3 regions of the Ralstonia sp. 24A2 genome follow, and region 3 is predicted to be linked to each of the others. Evidence: predicted binding sites of a transcription regulator. Region 3 holds the regulator's gene; each other region holds the start of a gene.
The links. The regulator FliA, encoded in region 3, starts transcription of late flagellar genes. The targets are predictions, from matches to a motif close to CTAAAGTTTNNNNNNNNNNNGCCGNTA.
Positions count from the first base shown of each region.

Region 1: the regulator FliA is predicted to act here: its motif matches at 2,351-2,377, upstream of fliD (flagellar filament capping protein FliD).
Region 2: the regulator FliA is predicted to act here: its motif matches at 1,445-1,471, upstream of flgM (flagellar biosynthesis anti-sigma factor FlgM).

Region 1 is NZ_JBPVZD010000003.1:1,217,203-1,221,465, reverse strand. It holds gene fliS (flagellar export chaperone FliS) at 1-211, opposite strand, end outside; gene fliD (flagellar filament capping protein FliD) at 264-2,306, opposite strand; gene ACS13N_RS23030 (flagellin N-terminal helical domain-containing protein) at 2,504-3,325, opposite strand; gene ACS13N_RS23025 (LuxR C-terminal-related transcriptional regulator) at 3,729-4,263, shown strand, end outside.
Region 2 is NZ_JBPVZD010000003.1:1,189,037-1,193,299, reverse strand. It holds gene flgB (flagellar basal body rod protein FlgB) at 1-101, opposite strand, end outside; gene flgA (flagellar basal body P-ring formation chaperone FlgA) at 495-1,385, shown strand; gene flgM (flagellar biosynthesis anti-sigma factor FlgM) at 1,508-1,837, shown strand; gene ACS13N_RS22880 (flagella synthesis protein FlgN) at 1,956-2,417, shown strand; gene ACS13N_RS22875 (LuxR C-terminal-related transcriptional regulator) at 2,869-3,585, shown strand; gene ACS13N_RS22870 (porin) at 3,708-4,263, opposite strand, start outside.
Region 3 is NZ_JBPVZD010000003.1:434,656-438,918, forward strand. It holds gene ACS13N_RS19390 (MBL fold metallo-hydrolase) at 1-1,032, shown strand, start outside; gene ACS13N_RS19395 (RNA polymerase sigma factor FliA) at 1,068-1,829, opposite strand; gene ACS13N_RS19400 (MinD/ParA family ATP-binding protein) at 1,838-2,629, opposite strand; gene flhF (flagellar biosynthesis protein FlhF) at 2,645-4,263, opposite strand, start outside.

The sequences.
Region 1 (4,263 bases), 780 kb from region 3:
GCAACCCCTGGCCGATGATCGAGATGGCCTTGTCGAAGGCACGCAGCTTGGTGGGCAGGTCACCGCGCTCGATGGAGGCGGCGGCAAGCTTGACGGCCGCGCGTGCTCCTTCGAACAGCATGGCGATCAGCCGATGCGGGTTGGCGTCAACCACAGACGTCTCGATACCGACTTGCGCGTAGGCACCGATGGCGCGGCGTGCTGCGTACATGGGAAAGGTCCTCGCTGTGTGATCTTGTTATGGGTGTTGCTTCAATCCTGACTTAGCTGCTCTTGGTCTGGTTCGCAATGGCCGCGAGCTGCGTGGTCAGGTAGGTGCTGGTATTCGTCATGCTGGCCACCGCTGCAGACAGCGCGTTGAACTGCGTGTAGTACAGGGCCTGCTTGTTGCTCAACTGCAGTTGCATATTGGTGATCTGGCTGGCGAGCGAGGTGAGCGAGCTGTTGATCGAGTCTGTCTCGTTCTGCACCATGCCGTTGGTCGACAGCAGATTGGTCATGACCGTGCTCAGCTGCGCGGCATAGCCACGCTGCACCGTCACCGTACCGCGGTTGCCCAGGGTGCCGCCGGTCACCTGCACGGTCAGGCCGTCGACGGCCGTACCGGTGGCGCCGTACAGGTTCTGACCCGAGCCCGTGGCCGCCACACCGTTGATGGTGCCCTGCACGTCCGTACCAATCGTTGCGGTGGGGCTGCCGAACAAAGACGAAGCGCCATTGCCCGACACCGACACCGACGAGATCGAACCGAACTGGTTGTCGGTAATCGACAGCACACCGCTGGCATTGGCGGAAACCGATGCCGTGACCTTGGCGCTCTGCAGGCTCGACGACGCGTTGATCTGGCTCTGGATTTGCGCAGCAAGACCCGCGGCGCTGTAGCTGCCGGCCGGCACCGTCACGTTGACGGCGATGCCGCTGATGTTGAAAGCCAGCGTGTCGTTGGAGCCTGCCGTGATGGTCGTGTTGGCTGCAGCCGAGCCCGTGAGCGAGCCCTGCGTGGCCAGTTGCGTCACGTTGACGCCATAGCTGCCCGCCTGCGTGGTATCCGAGAAGGACGGCACGTTGACCAGTGCATCCGTAGCCGTGCCGGTGCCTGCAAACAGGCTCGCCACCTGGCTGGGCGACGCAGCAATGGCGGCCGACAGCTTGGTGTTGTCGACTGCCAGCGTGCCGTCCGAATTCATCGTCACGCCCACGCTGCCCAGCGACTGATAGTTGCCGTTGCCAACCGCCTGGCCCAGCACGTCGGTAATCTGGCTGATAAGCGTCTTGGTGCTCACATCGCCCGCCAGCGGGCCGTCGTTGGCCTTGTTGCTGGTGTCGATGTTGGTGAGAGCGTTCAGCTGCGTGCGCAGCGCGTTGTAGCCGTTCACAAAGTTGGTGACGGCGGTGGTGGTGGCGGTCGGGTCGTTGGCCACGGTCACGGTGGTGCTGCCCGTCTTGGCCAGCGTGAACGACGTGCCGTCCACCACGTTGGACAACGTGTTGGTCGGGCTCTGCACGGCAATGCCATTGATGGTGGCCTGGGCGTTCTGGCCCGTGGTCACCTCGGTCATGTTCTGCGTGCCGGCGGGGTCTTGCGAGAGCAGCGATTGCAGCGTCGCATCGCCTGACACGGAAATCTTCATCTCCGAGTTGGAGCCACCCGCCGTGGAGGTCAGCACCAGACGGTACGGACTGCCGCTGCCGTCATCCACGATGCTGGCCGAGACACCCAGGTTGGCCGAGTTGATGGCATCACGAATGCCAGCCAGCGTGTTGTTGGACGAATTAATGGTGATCGAGCCGCCGGCCAAGCTGCCGTTCTGCGTGAACGTGGAGCCGGTGTACTTGCCGCCCGAGAGGCTGCCGCCCGATACCGAGCCGAACGAAAACGAAATCGTCGTGGACGTGCCGCTGCCGATGGCCGTGGTGGTGGACGTCTGCCCTTGCGCGGCCAGCACCTGCGATTGCGCAAGCTGCGTCACGTTGACGGCATACGAACTGGCCGGCGCCGAGCCGGTGACGGATGCACTCAGCACCGACGCGTCATAGCCGCTCGCCTTCATGGCGCTGTAGTTCGATGCAGTGGTCAGATTCGACAGTGCAGTCTGGAAGGTCGACAGCGCGCTCTTGAGCGTGCCCACGGCCGAGAGCTGCGTCTGATACGAGCTCTGCTGGGTCTGCAACTGTGTCAGCGGCCGGCTTTCCACGCTCATCAGGCTGGAGACCAGCGAATTGACGTCGATGCTCGTCCCGATACCGGGGATCGAGATCGGCGGTACATAGCCGCCGGTTGTGGAAGAGGTCGTAGTAGTCGCCATGATCGAATCTGGTGAGCGTCTGCTTGGCGGGAAGTCTCTCTTGTCAACGGCAGCGCCGGCCACTTCTTTAGGGCATGGCGCCCATACGCCACCCCTGATGAAGGGGGGTGTCGTTCAGCCAAAAAAAAGGCCGGCGCCCCGAAGAGCGCCGACCCTTGTCCCAGCCGCCAAGCGGCCGGGCCAGCTTCCGTCTGCTATTAGCCCTTCAGCAGGTTCAGGATGCTGTTCGGTGCCGAGTTGGCTTGCGCCAGCATGGCCGTACCTGCTTGCTGCAGGATGTTCTGGCGGGTCATGTTCGACGTTTCAGCCGCGTAGTCGGTGTCGATCATGGCGGACTTTGCAGCCGACAGAGCGGTGTTCGACGAGGTCAGCGTGTTGATGGTCGAGCTCAGACCGCTTTGCTGTGCACCCAGGCTGGCACGTGCCGACTTCAGGCTGGCCAGGTCGGTATCGATGGCCGCCTGAGCTGCCGTGGCGTTGGCAGTCGACGTGACGCTCGTGCCGGTCAGCGTGCCGAAGCTTGCCATGTTGGCGTTGGTCACCGTTGCCACGTCGGTTGCCGAGCTTTGGCCGTATTGGAACGTCGTGGACGTCACCGTGCCGTCGAACAGCTTGGCGCCGTTGTAGTTGGCGTTCGTCTCGATGTTCTTGTTGGCCGAGGCCAGCTGTTGGTATTCCTTGTCCAGGTTGGCCTGGTCGGTGGTCGACAGACCGCCGTTGTTGGCTTCCACAGCCAGCTGACGCATACGTTGCAGGTTGTTTTCAACCTGGCCCAGGTACGAGTCGGCCGTTTGCAGGTACGACTGTGCGTTGTTGGCGTTCTGGATACCTTGGGTTTGCGAGTTCAGCGTGGTGGTCAGGCTCGACGACACAGCGTAAGCGGCGGCATCGTCCTTGGCGCTGTTCACGCGCAGACCGGTCGACAGACGTTGCAGCGACGTTTGCAGAGCGTTCTGCGATTGCGACAGAGCTTGCTGCGTTTGCAGGGACGAGATGTTGGTATTAAGGCTGAGGGACATGACGGCTCCTAAGTTTCCCGATGGCGTTGTTGCCCGTTTGGTTGCTCGTTCCGGCTAGGCCGGGCAACGTGACCTGCAACTTGAAGGGGATCAGGTCTGCGTTGTACTCAGGTTATCGGTGGCCGCGGCAGAAAGTTTAGGGGCAACTTGACAAATTTGTGCGCGAGCGGCGGTTTGGCCTGGCGGGACACCCTACTTTCACCCCCTACCAAAAGAGGCACTGGGCGTCCTTCTTGGCGGATAGGTGCTCGGCTATACTCGATCGATCCGTTCAGAGGCGCCCGCATCCCTATATAGAGAGCGCCATCGCACAGATGGGGAGTTGCAAGCCCGCCGGACCAGCCCAAACCTGCCGGCGGTTAGAAGAGCTCAAGTCGAGCCCGTTTGACCCGCAACGCCCACCATGCTCAACGTTCTGATTGTCGAACCGCACGATATTGCCCGTGCCGGCTTGCGCCAGATCCTCAAGGATTCACGCCTGGCCCGGCAGATCGAGGCAGTGCCCGACCTGCACAACGCCAACCAAGACCTGCTTGCCGAACGCGAGTGGGACGTCATGCTGTTCTCGGTGGAATCTGCCACCGGTGACGAATTCCTGACCATCAAGACCGTCCGCCAGCAGCACGCACGCCTGGCCGTACTGGCACTGGGCCGTCATCCCGAGGCGTTGCTGGCCGTGCGGGCGCTCAAGGCCGGCGCGTCCGGCTATCTGCCGATGGACGCCAGCCAGCCGCAACTGCTGGCGGCCGTCAACGCCATCTCCAAGGGCAAGAAATACCTGCCGTCTGACATGGTGGAAGTGCTGGCCGACAACCTGAACGTCGACTGGGACAAGCCCCGCCATGACATCCTGTCCGACCGGGAATTCCAGACCCTGCGCATGCTCGGCTCCGGACGCACGCTGAGCGAGATTGCCGAGGCGTTGCAGATCAGCGCCA
Region 2 (4,263 bases), 750 kb from region 3:
TCGGCATTGGCAATGTTCGAGGCCAGGATCTGGTGCCGCTGCGAACGCAGTTGCAGCGCCTTCTCCTGAAAACCGAACAACTGATCCAGCTTGTCGACCATGTCTGTCTTTCCTCGCGCGTGGCGTCTTGTTGGTGCTGCCACCCGCCGGGTTGGTATTCCGTGGGGTTGGAGAAGCAGGCATCGGCGGCCCCTTCAAAACCGCCGATGCCGTCTCCAGAACCGCTGTATTGCTGAGTTGCCGTCATGCAGCCTCAGTGGAGAGGGCCTTGTCTGCGGATCCGGGGGCCGGCCGGGAAACCGACCTTCCGGGGCAGGCCGCGCGGCAAATGGAACAGCACCACGCAACGCCAGGGACTTCACCACGTTGCAAAGTCTAGGGGCCACCTGGCAAGAGCATTCGTCCGAATAAGGGGGGGATTGGCCGACATTTCCGCATTTGGCCCTCCCGCGCGCGTGGCTACACTTCACCGGACTTTCGATGGAGGGCTTTCCATGTCCACGCGGTTTGTACGCAGCGCCCAGTACCCGACCTTTGCCGTTGGCCGCCGCCATGGCGCCGCGGCAATGCCGTTGGCCGCCCGCCAGCGCAAGCTGCTGCTGGCCCTGGCGCTGGGCGTGCTGGTAAGCCTCGCCCATCCGATCCTGGCGCATGCGCAAGGCATGATGCGCGTCGGCTATGCACCAGCAGCCGCCAACATGCCGATGCCCGGCCAGGCCGCACAACCCGCCACGACCACCATCCAGGGCCCGAACGCCATCCAGATGCAGATCCAGCAGCAACTGCAGTCGCAGCTGGACATCCTGGGCGGCACCAATGACGCCGGCGCCCCGCGCGCCTCGGTGGAGGTCGGCCCGGTCGACCCGCGCGTGGCCAACCAGCCCTGCGATCAGGTCGACCTGATGCTGCCGGCGGCCAACCGCCTGCGCGGCCGCATCCAAGTTGGAGTGCGCTGCAAGTCACCTCACGCCTGGGCGGCGTGGGTGCCGGCCACCATCCAGATTACCGGGACGTATTACGTCGCTTCGCACCAGCTCTCGCCGGGCAAGACGCTCGACATGAGTGATCTGGAAGCCCGCACGGGGGATCTCTCGATGCTGCCGCCGTCCGTCGTGCAGCAGCCCGCCGACGTGGTCGGGCGCGTACTGGTAACCAGCGTGGCGGCCAACCAGCCGTTGCGTGCCGAGAGCCTGCGCCTGCCAATTGCCGTACAGGCCGGCCAGACCGTCAAGCTCGTCGCCGAGGGCGGCGGCTTCCAGGTCACCAGCGACGGCCGGGCCATGAACCAGGCCGCCGTGGGCCAGGTGGCGCAGGTGCGCACGGCCAACGGCAACGTCGTTTCCGGCATTGCGCAGTCCGCCGGTGTGGTCGCAATCCAGTTTTGAGATCGATTTGAGATCAATCGATCACATATCTACTGTGATGCACAACCGATATCCCCCGCTAAAGTTTGGACGGGGGTTGGCCGATATGGGTGATAGGATGAACGCGCTCTTCGGAGACACCCGTGAAAATCAACCATATCGTCAACAACACGCCGGCCATTGCGCCGACCAAGGACGCTGCGTCCGGGTCTGCACGCGCGACCGGCTCGCCCCAAGCCGCCACGACGGCTACGGGTACGACGCGCCACAGCGGCCAGGACACGACCGCGCCTTCGCTGTCGGTCCATCAAGTTTCGCGCCAAGTGGGCAGCGGCGACTTCGACGCAGCACGCGTCGAGCAGATCCGCAGCGCCATTCAGAACGGCACGCTCAAGATGGACGCCGGCAAGATCGCCGATGCGGCGCTGTCCGACGCGCATTCGCTGCTCTCGGCACAAAGCAAAAAGGTCTGACGGGAGCCTCCCGTCGTCCGTCCCCCATTTCTCATGACGCCGCCGGCCCTTGGCTGATCGCGGCGGGGCGGTGTGCCGGCCGGCGGCTGCCCAAGCTCCCCAGCTAAAGGTCGCCAACATGGACAACACACTGCTGATCCGCACCCTTGCCGACGAGCAGGAACTGCTCCGCGCAGCCACCCTGACCCTCGAAGCCGAAGCGCAAGCGTTGCGCGACGGCGACATGGTCGAGCTCGAGCGCGTCACCCAGACCAAGCAGAAACAGCTCGCCGCCCTGGGCGAAGCCGACCGCGAGCGCCGCCTGTGGTGGGCGCAGCATGGCGGCGCCGATCCGTACGGGCTGGTCAAATACCTGCGCACCGATGAAACCGCCAGCCGCCTGTTCGACGAGAACCTGGCCCTGGCCCACACCCTGCGCCAGCGCAATCTGGACAACGGCACCCTGATCGATCTGCGCCTGCGCGCCACGCAAAACGCGCTGTCGGTCCTGCACGCAGCCAATAACGGCGGCGGCACGCCTTACGGCCGCGACGGCAAGCAACCGCTGTCGATGCCGCGCTTCTCCGTCGTCGCGCAGTAAACCGCACGGCGCCTCCGGCGGCGAAGATTCGCCGGTTTACGTTTACGTCAATGGGTTTGAAGTGGGGCTAGCTGGCCCTGCTTGATCCTGCTATCTATATGGGCTTAGCACACCACCGATCGGGGTAAACAAAAAGGTTTACATCCCATTGATGGGTGCAACAAGCAAGCTGGGGATTTATTCTGCCGATTTTGGCGGGGTATATCCTCCGCGCCTGGCGACATAAACAAGAAAACCGGAAAGAAATCGCGCCTGAATGGCATGCCAAGGTTTCGGCCCGGCGGCACCGTACTTGGTGACTGCCGGTTGAACGGGGAAACATACCGAAACCGCGCGTCATTGCGTTTCTACCAGCCACGCCTGCATCAATTTGGATCTCGCCGATCCAAATGGGCGACGGCCGGCCATATTCCGGAAATGGGCAAACAACCATAACCAGACAGGCGGCGCAGTGAAATCGATCGTAGTTGAGGCACACCCCTTGGTGCGTGCCGGTGCGACCCACGTTTTGCAATCTTTGCCGGCCATTTCCGAAGTCGTCAGCGTCGACCCGGACGAGGCCCTCTTTGAAAACCTCGCGGCGCATGCGGACGCCGAGTTGGCCCTGATCGGCCTGCCCCTGCCGGGCATCGACGATCTGCCGGCGCTCTCCCGGTTGCTGCAGCAGCCGCACCCACGGCATGTCGCCGTGCTGGGTGAAAGCGATTCAGCCGCCCATGTGCGCGCGCTGATGCAATTGAATATCTCGGCTTATCTGCTGAAAAGCTATTCCGGCAAGTTGATTGCAGCGGCATTGGAATTGGTGCTGGCCGGCGGCCGTTATATACCGGCCTCAATCGTGCTTGCCCGATCGGATACGCTGGCAGGTGGTGCCGCCAACGGCGCCGACGACTGCGCATTATTGGGACTCACCCAACGCCAATACGAAATCCTGGTTCTGCTCTCGCGCGGTCATCCGGTCAAAACCATCAGCCGCATGCTTAGCATCTCCGAGGCCACGGCCAAGGCGCACATCAATGCGCTGTACCGTCGCCTGGAAGTCCGCAGCCGTACCGAAGCCGTATTCGTCGCCACCCAGCGTGGCGCCATGCTGCTGAATCAGCCGCAACTGGTGGCTGAGCCGGCCACGTCGTCCGTGGCACCCGTACGCATCGCGCGTACCGGTTGAGCACCCCACCCCATTCACTACTCGTCTTCCCGAAGCAAAAAACGGCGCCCGGAACCCCGGACGCCGCTGTAAATACCCACCCGCGCTGTCGACACACGGGCGGTGACAAGGAAAGCGCAGGTTTAGAACTTTGCGCGGATGCCCACGCCGAAAGTATCAGCCGAGCTCAGGTCGGATACCTTGTCGCGGAAGTACGCGGCATACACATCCGTGCGCTTGGACAGCGAATAGTCGTAGCCGATTGCCCAGGTGTTGCGCTTCACGTCCGCTGCACCCGAGGTCTTCGTGTAGGCGTACGAAGCCAGCACGCTGCCCGGGCCGACCGGGATCGAAACGCCCAGCTGGCCGCCGTTGCTCTTCGCATCGCCCGAGGCGATCGTGTTCTTGATGTACTGGTACTGGCCATACAGCTTGACCACGCCGAAGTCGTACGAGGCGCCCAGTTGCGTTGCCGTCTGACGCTGGAAACCTGCCACCAGCGCATTCAGGTCACCCGGGTTGGCATCGAAGCGCACCTGCTGGAAAGCCGCGGTGGCCGCAAAGTTGCCGCGGAAGTACAGGAAGCCCGCGCCAAACTTGTTCTGGCCATCGTGGCCGGCCTGTTCACCCGCACCGTACATCAGCGTGCCGGTGAAGCCGTTCATGTCCGGTGTGGTGTACAGGATCGAGTTGTTCCAG
Region 3 (4,263 bases):
TACCCTCACCCGCGCCCCGGCGGTGACTTCTGGAAATGGCAACGTGAGCGCCGCAAGGCCGGGCTCCCCAAGCCGCCCACGCTGGACCTCTCCTGCATTGCACCCAACCTGAGCGCGGTACACCAGCCGCCCGACGTGCCGCAGCTCACCTGGATCGGGCATGAAACGCTGCTGCTGCAGATTGACGGGCTGAACGTGCTGACCGACCCGGTGTTCTCCGAGCGCGCCTCGCCGCTGTCGTTTACCGGCCCGCGCCGGCACCAGCCGCCGGGCCTGTCACTCAAGCAACTGCCGCATATCGACCTGGTGCTGATCTCGCACAACCACTACGACCATCTGGACAAAGCGAGCGTGCGTGCGCTGATGCGCCAGCCGGGCGGTGCACCGATGTTTTTCGTACCGCTGGGCATCGACCACTGGTTCGCGCGCAACGTGCGGGGCACGCGCCTCACGGGTGAGGGGGGCAACATGAGCGCCAACGTACGCGCCTTCGACTGGGACGACGAGGCCAACTTCGGCCCCTTCACCGCGCACTTCTGCGCCGTGCAGCATTGGTCCGCACGCGGCCTGTACGACCGCAACCAGACCCTATGGGGCAGTTGGGCATTGCTGCATCCGCGCCTGCGCTTCTGGTTCTCGGGCGATCTGGGGTATTCGCAGGACACGCGCGACATCGGCACACGCTTCGGCCACTTTGATGTGGCCGCGATTGCCGTGGGCGCCTACGAGCCGCGCTGGTTCATGAAGGCCCAGCACATCGACCCCACCGAGGCGGTGCAGGTCATGCATGACGTCGGCGCGCGGCAGGCGGTGGGCATCCACTGGGGCACGTTCGCGCTGACGGACGAACCGCTCGACCAGCCCATCGCCGATCTGGCCCATGCATTGAAGGCCGCCGATGTGCCCGCAGAGCGCTTCGCCCTTTTCAAGCATGGCGAGACACGCGTGTGGGATGCCGCGACGCAACGCCTCGTCACCGCATTGCCCAAAGAAAAATCGCGGCCGCGAGATGACTCGCTAGCCGCGCAGTAAAACTCTGGCAGGTAACGCTACGGACTAAGCCGGCATCAGGTCGGTGTCGGCAGCCATGCACGGTCACGCAGACGGGCGCGGATGCGTGCGATGGCCTGGCTGTGGATCTGGCACACGCGCGATTCCGACACGCCCATCACGGCGCCGATCTCACGCAGGTTCAGATCCTGCTCGTAGTAGAGGCTCATCATGAGCTTCTCGCGCTCGGGCAGGCCCTCGATGGCGGCCACCACCGATTCGCGCAGGTCGTGGTCCAGCAACTGGTCCAGCGGCGTGGAATCGTTCTCGGCGGCGCGGTTCTCGATGAAGGCGTCGGCGTCTTCGCGGTCGAAATCTTCGTAGTACAGGAGCTGGCTGCCTTGCAGGTCGACCAGTTGCTTCTGGTAGTCGGCCAGCGACATGCCCAGCGCGGTGGCAATCTCGGTTTCGGTTGGCGCGCGGCCCTTTTGCTGCTGCAGCTTCTGGATCGCCTGCTCGATCGTGCGGGCGTTGCGGCGCAGGCCGCGCGGCAGCCAGTCGGAGCCACGCAGCTCATCGAGGATGGCACCACGGATACGCTGGGCCGCATAGAACTCGAACTGCACGCCCTGCGTTTCTTCATAACGCGACAGCGCATCGAGCAAGCCCATCATGCCGGCCTGGATCAGATCGTCGAGTTCGACGCTGGCCGGCAGCTTCACCATCATCTGGTTGGCAATGCGGCGCACCAGCGGTGCGTACGTCGCCATCTCGTCGGACTTGGTCTTGCGACCGGTTGCGGTGTACATATCCATGCCTGCCTTTGGCGCTTCGTTCATGGTGCGCCTCAATAAACCATCTCGGCCGCGCGCGCGGTGGCGCGGGGCGTCAGGATCGACGTTGTTTGTGCCGCCTCATGGGCCGCCGCATCCGGCGCAGCCTGAGTCGGTTCTTGCGCCGATACCATCACCCGCGATGCCACAGCACTGTCGGTGCCATCTGCGGCCTGGGCCTCGGCGCTGGCCCAGCTCAGCATCTCTTCGGCAAGCTGGCGGAAGGCCATGGCCGAAGGCGATGCGGGAAACGCGCTCGCCACGGGCTTGCCGAGCGAGAGCGCCAGTTCTACGTGCCGGTCTTCCGGCAGATAACCGGCAAAGTCGATGCGGGTGTTCAGGTACTGACCCACCGTGTTGGCCAGGTTGCCGAACACGCGTACGGCGGAGTCGACCGAATGCGCGCCGCAGACCACCGTGCGGATACCAGCACCACCCTGCAGCCCCGCGGTTTTCTTGAGCAGCGTGTACGCGCTCTTGATCCCTTCCGGGCCATCGGAGAACACCAGCAGCACGTCATCGCAGGCTTCGGCCACCGTACCCAGCGCACGGCTGCCGAAATGCGCGGCCACCAGGGTGACGTCGGCGCTGTCGTCGTGCTGCTCAAGCATGCCGGCCACCGCCAGCATGGTCTGGGCACTCACCACGGCAGCGTCGCGACCCATGGCTGACAACGCAATGCGCAGGTTGTCGACAAAGTCGTCGATCTGCTCTTCTGCACCGATCACCAGCACGCGGCGGCTGGCCACCTGGCCGAGCATGCGGCGCAGTCCGGCGGCCTGATCCTTGGCGAATGGGGTCGTCATGGTCGCCCCTCTTTGTTATGCGAAATCGAAAGCGGCCAGGCCCGGTTCGCGGCCGCGTGCGGCGCCTTGCGCCACCAGCAGCGATTCATCCGAATCCAGCGCGAACGACGATTGCTCGGCACTTGCACGGAAGCTGCGGTGGATCAGCAGCTTCTTGTTCGGTACTGCAATGTCCTCCGGCACACGCTGGCCGTACGACACGTAGTGCAGCGGCAGGCGGCGGCGGATCATCACGTCCATCGCGTGGCCCACCGAGGCGGCCTCGTCGATCTTGGTCAGGATGCAGCCAGCCAGGTTGGCATCGCGGTAGGCGCCCACCACTTCATCGAGCGTCTTGCCGTTGCTCGCGGCATTCAGCAGCAGCAGGCGTTTGATGGACGGGCCCACGGCGTGCAGCATCGCCATCTGTTCGGACACCGCGCGGTCACGCTGGCTCATGCCGATGGTGTCGATCAGCACGACGTGCTTCTCGCGCAGATCGTTCAGCGCCAGGCTCAGGTCTTGCGCGTCTTTCACGGCATGCACCGAGACGCCCAGGATCTTGCCGTAGATGCGCAGTTGTTCGTGGCCGCCGATCCGGTAGCTGTCGGTCGAGAGCAGCGCCACGCGCGATGCGCCATGGCGCAGCACGAAGCGCGCAGCCAGCTTGGCGGTCGTGGTGGTCTTGCCCACACCGGTCGGGCCCATCAGGGCAAACACGCCGCCCTGGTCGAGCAGGCTGTTTTCATCCGACACGGTGGTCAGGTTCTTTTCAATGGCGCGCTGCACGAAATCCAGCGCACCTTCATACGTGTCGTGCTGCGGCATGTTCTCCAGCACGTAGCGCGTGAGCTGTGCCGAGAAACCCGCGTTCAGCATGGTCTGGAACAGGCGCGTGCGCACCGGATCGCCCAGCTTCACACCCAGCGAAGCCAGGCTCGACATGGCGTCGTTCAGCGTGCTCTTGAGCACGTCGATCTCGCTGACCATGCGGCGGGTCATCGCGTCGGTTTCGGCCCGAATGCTCTCTTTCATGTCGGCTTGGATGGCCGAGCGCTGCAGGCTCACGTCTTCGCGCGGAGCGTCAGGTTTGGCCATCGAATCCTCCATGCGGACGAAGATGTCGGCCGGCTTGGCGGACTCAACTTGCGGTTGCGGGCGGGCAATCTGCTGCTCGGCGGCGCGGGCTGCACGCGCTTGGGCTTCCACGCGCTCAGCAAACGAGCGCAGCGTGGTCGGCTGCTCATCGTGCTCACGGCGGGCGGCCGGGCGCTTGATCTGCTCGACGGGTTCGTCTTCCGGCACCACGGTGCGGCGGGCGATGAACTGGGCCGTGCTGGCCAGCGTCTGGGCGGCATCTTCGTTGGCGCGCTCCAGCGACAGGCCTGCCAGCATGCGGGTGGAGGCCACCAGCGGGTCCACACCCAGCAGCGTTTCCGATGTACCGAGCTCCACGTCGTCATCCACGCGGGCTTGCAGCTTGCGGCCGGCGGCCGGCTCAGCCAGCGCGTCTTCCTGCACCGGGGCTTGCACGGCAGCGCGGCGCGCGGCGGTAAAGCGGTTGCGCAGACGGGCCAGTGCATTCGGTGCGGCCGAGGCTTCGGCCTGGGCCACAGCTTGCATTTGCGGCTCGGCGGGTGCCTGAGCTGCTGCCT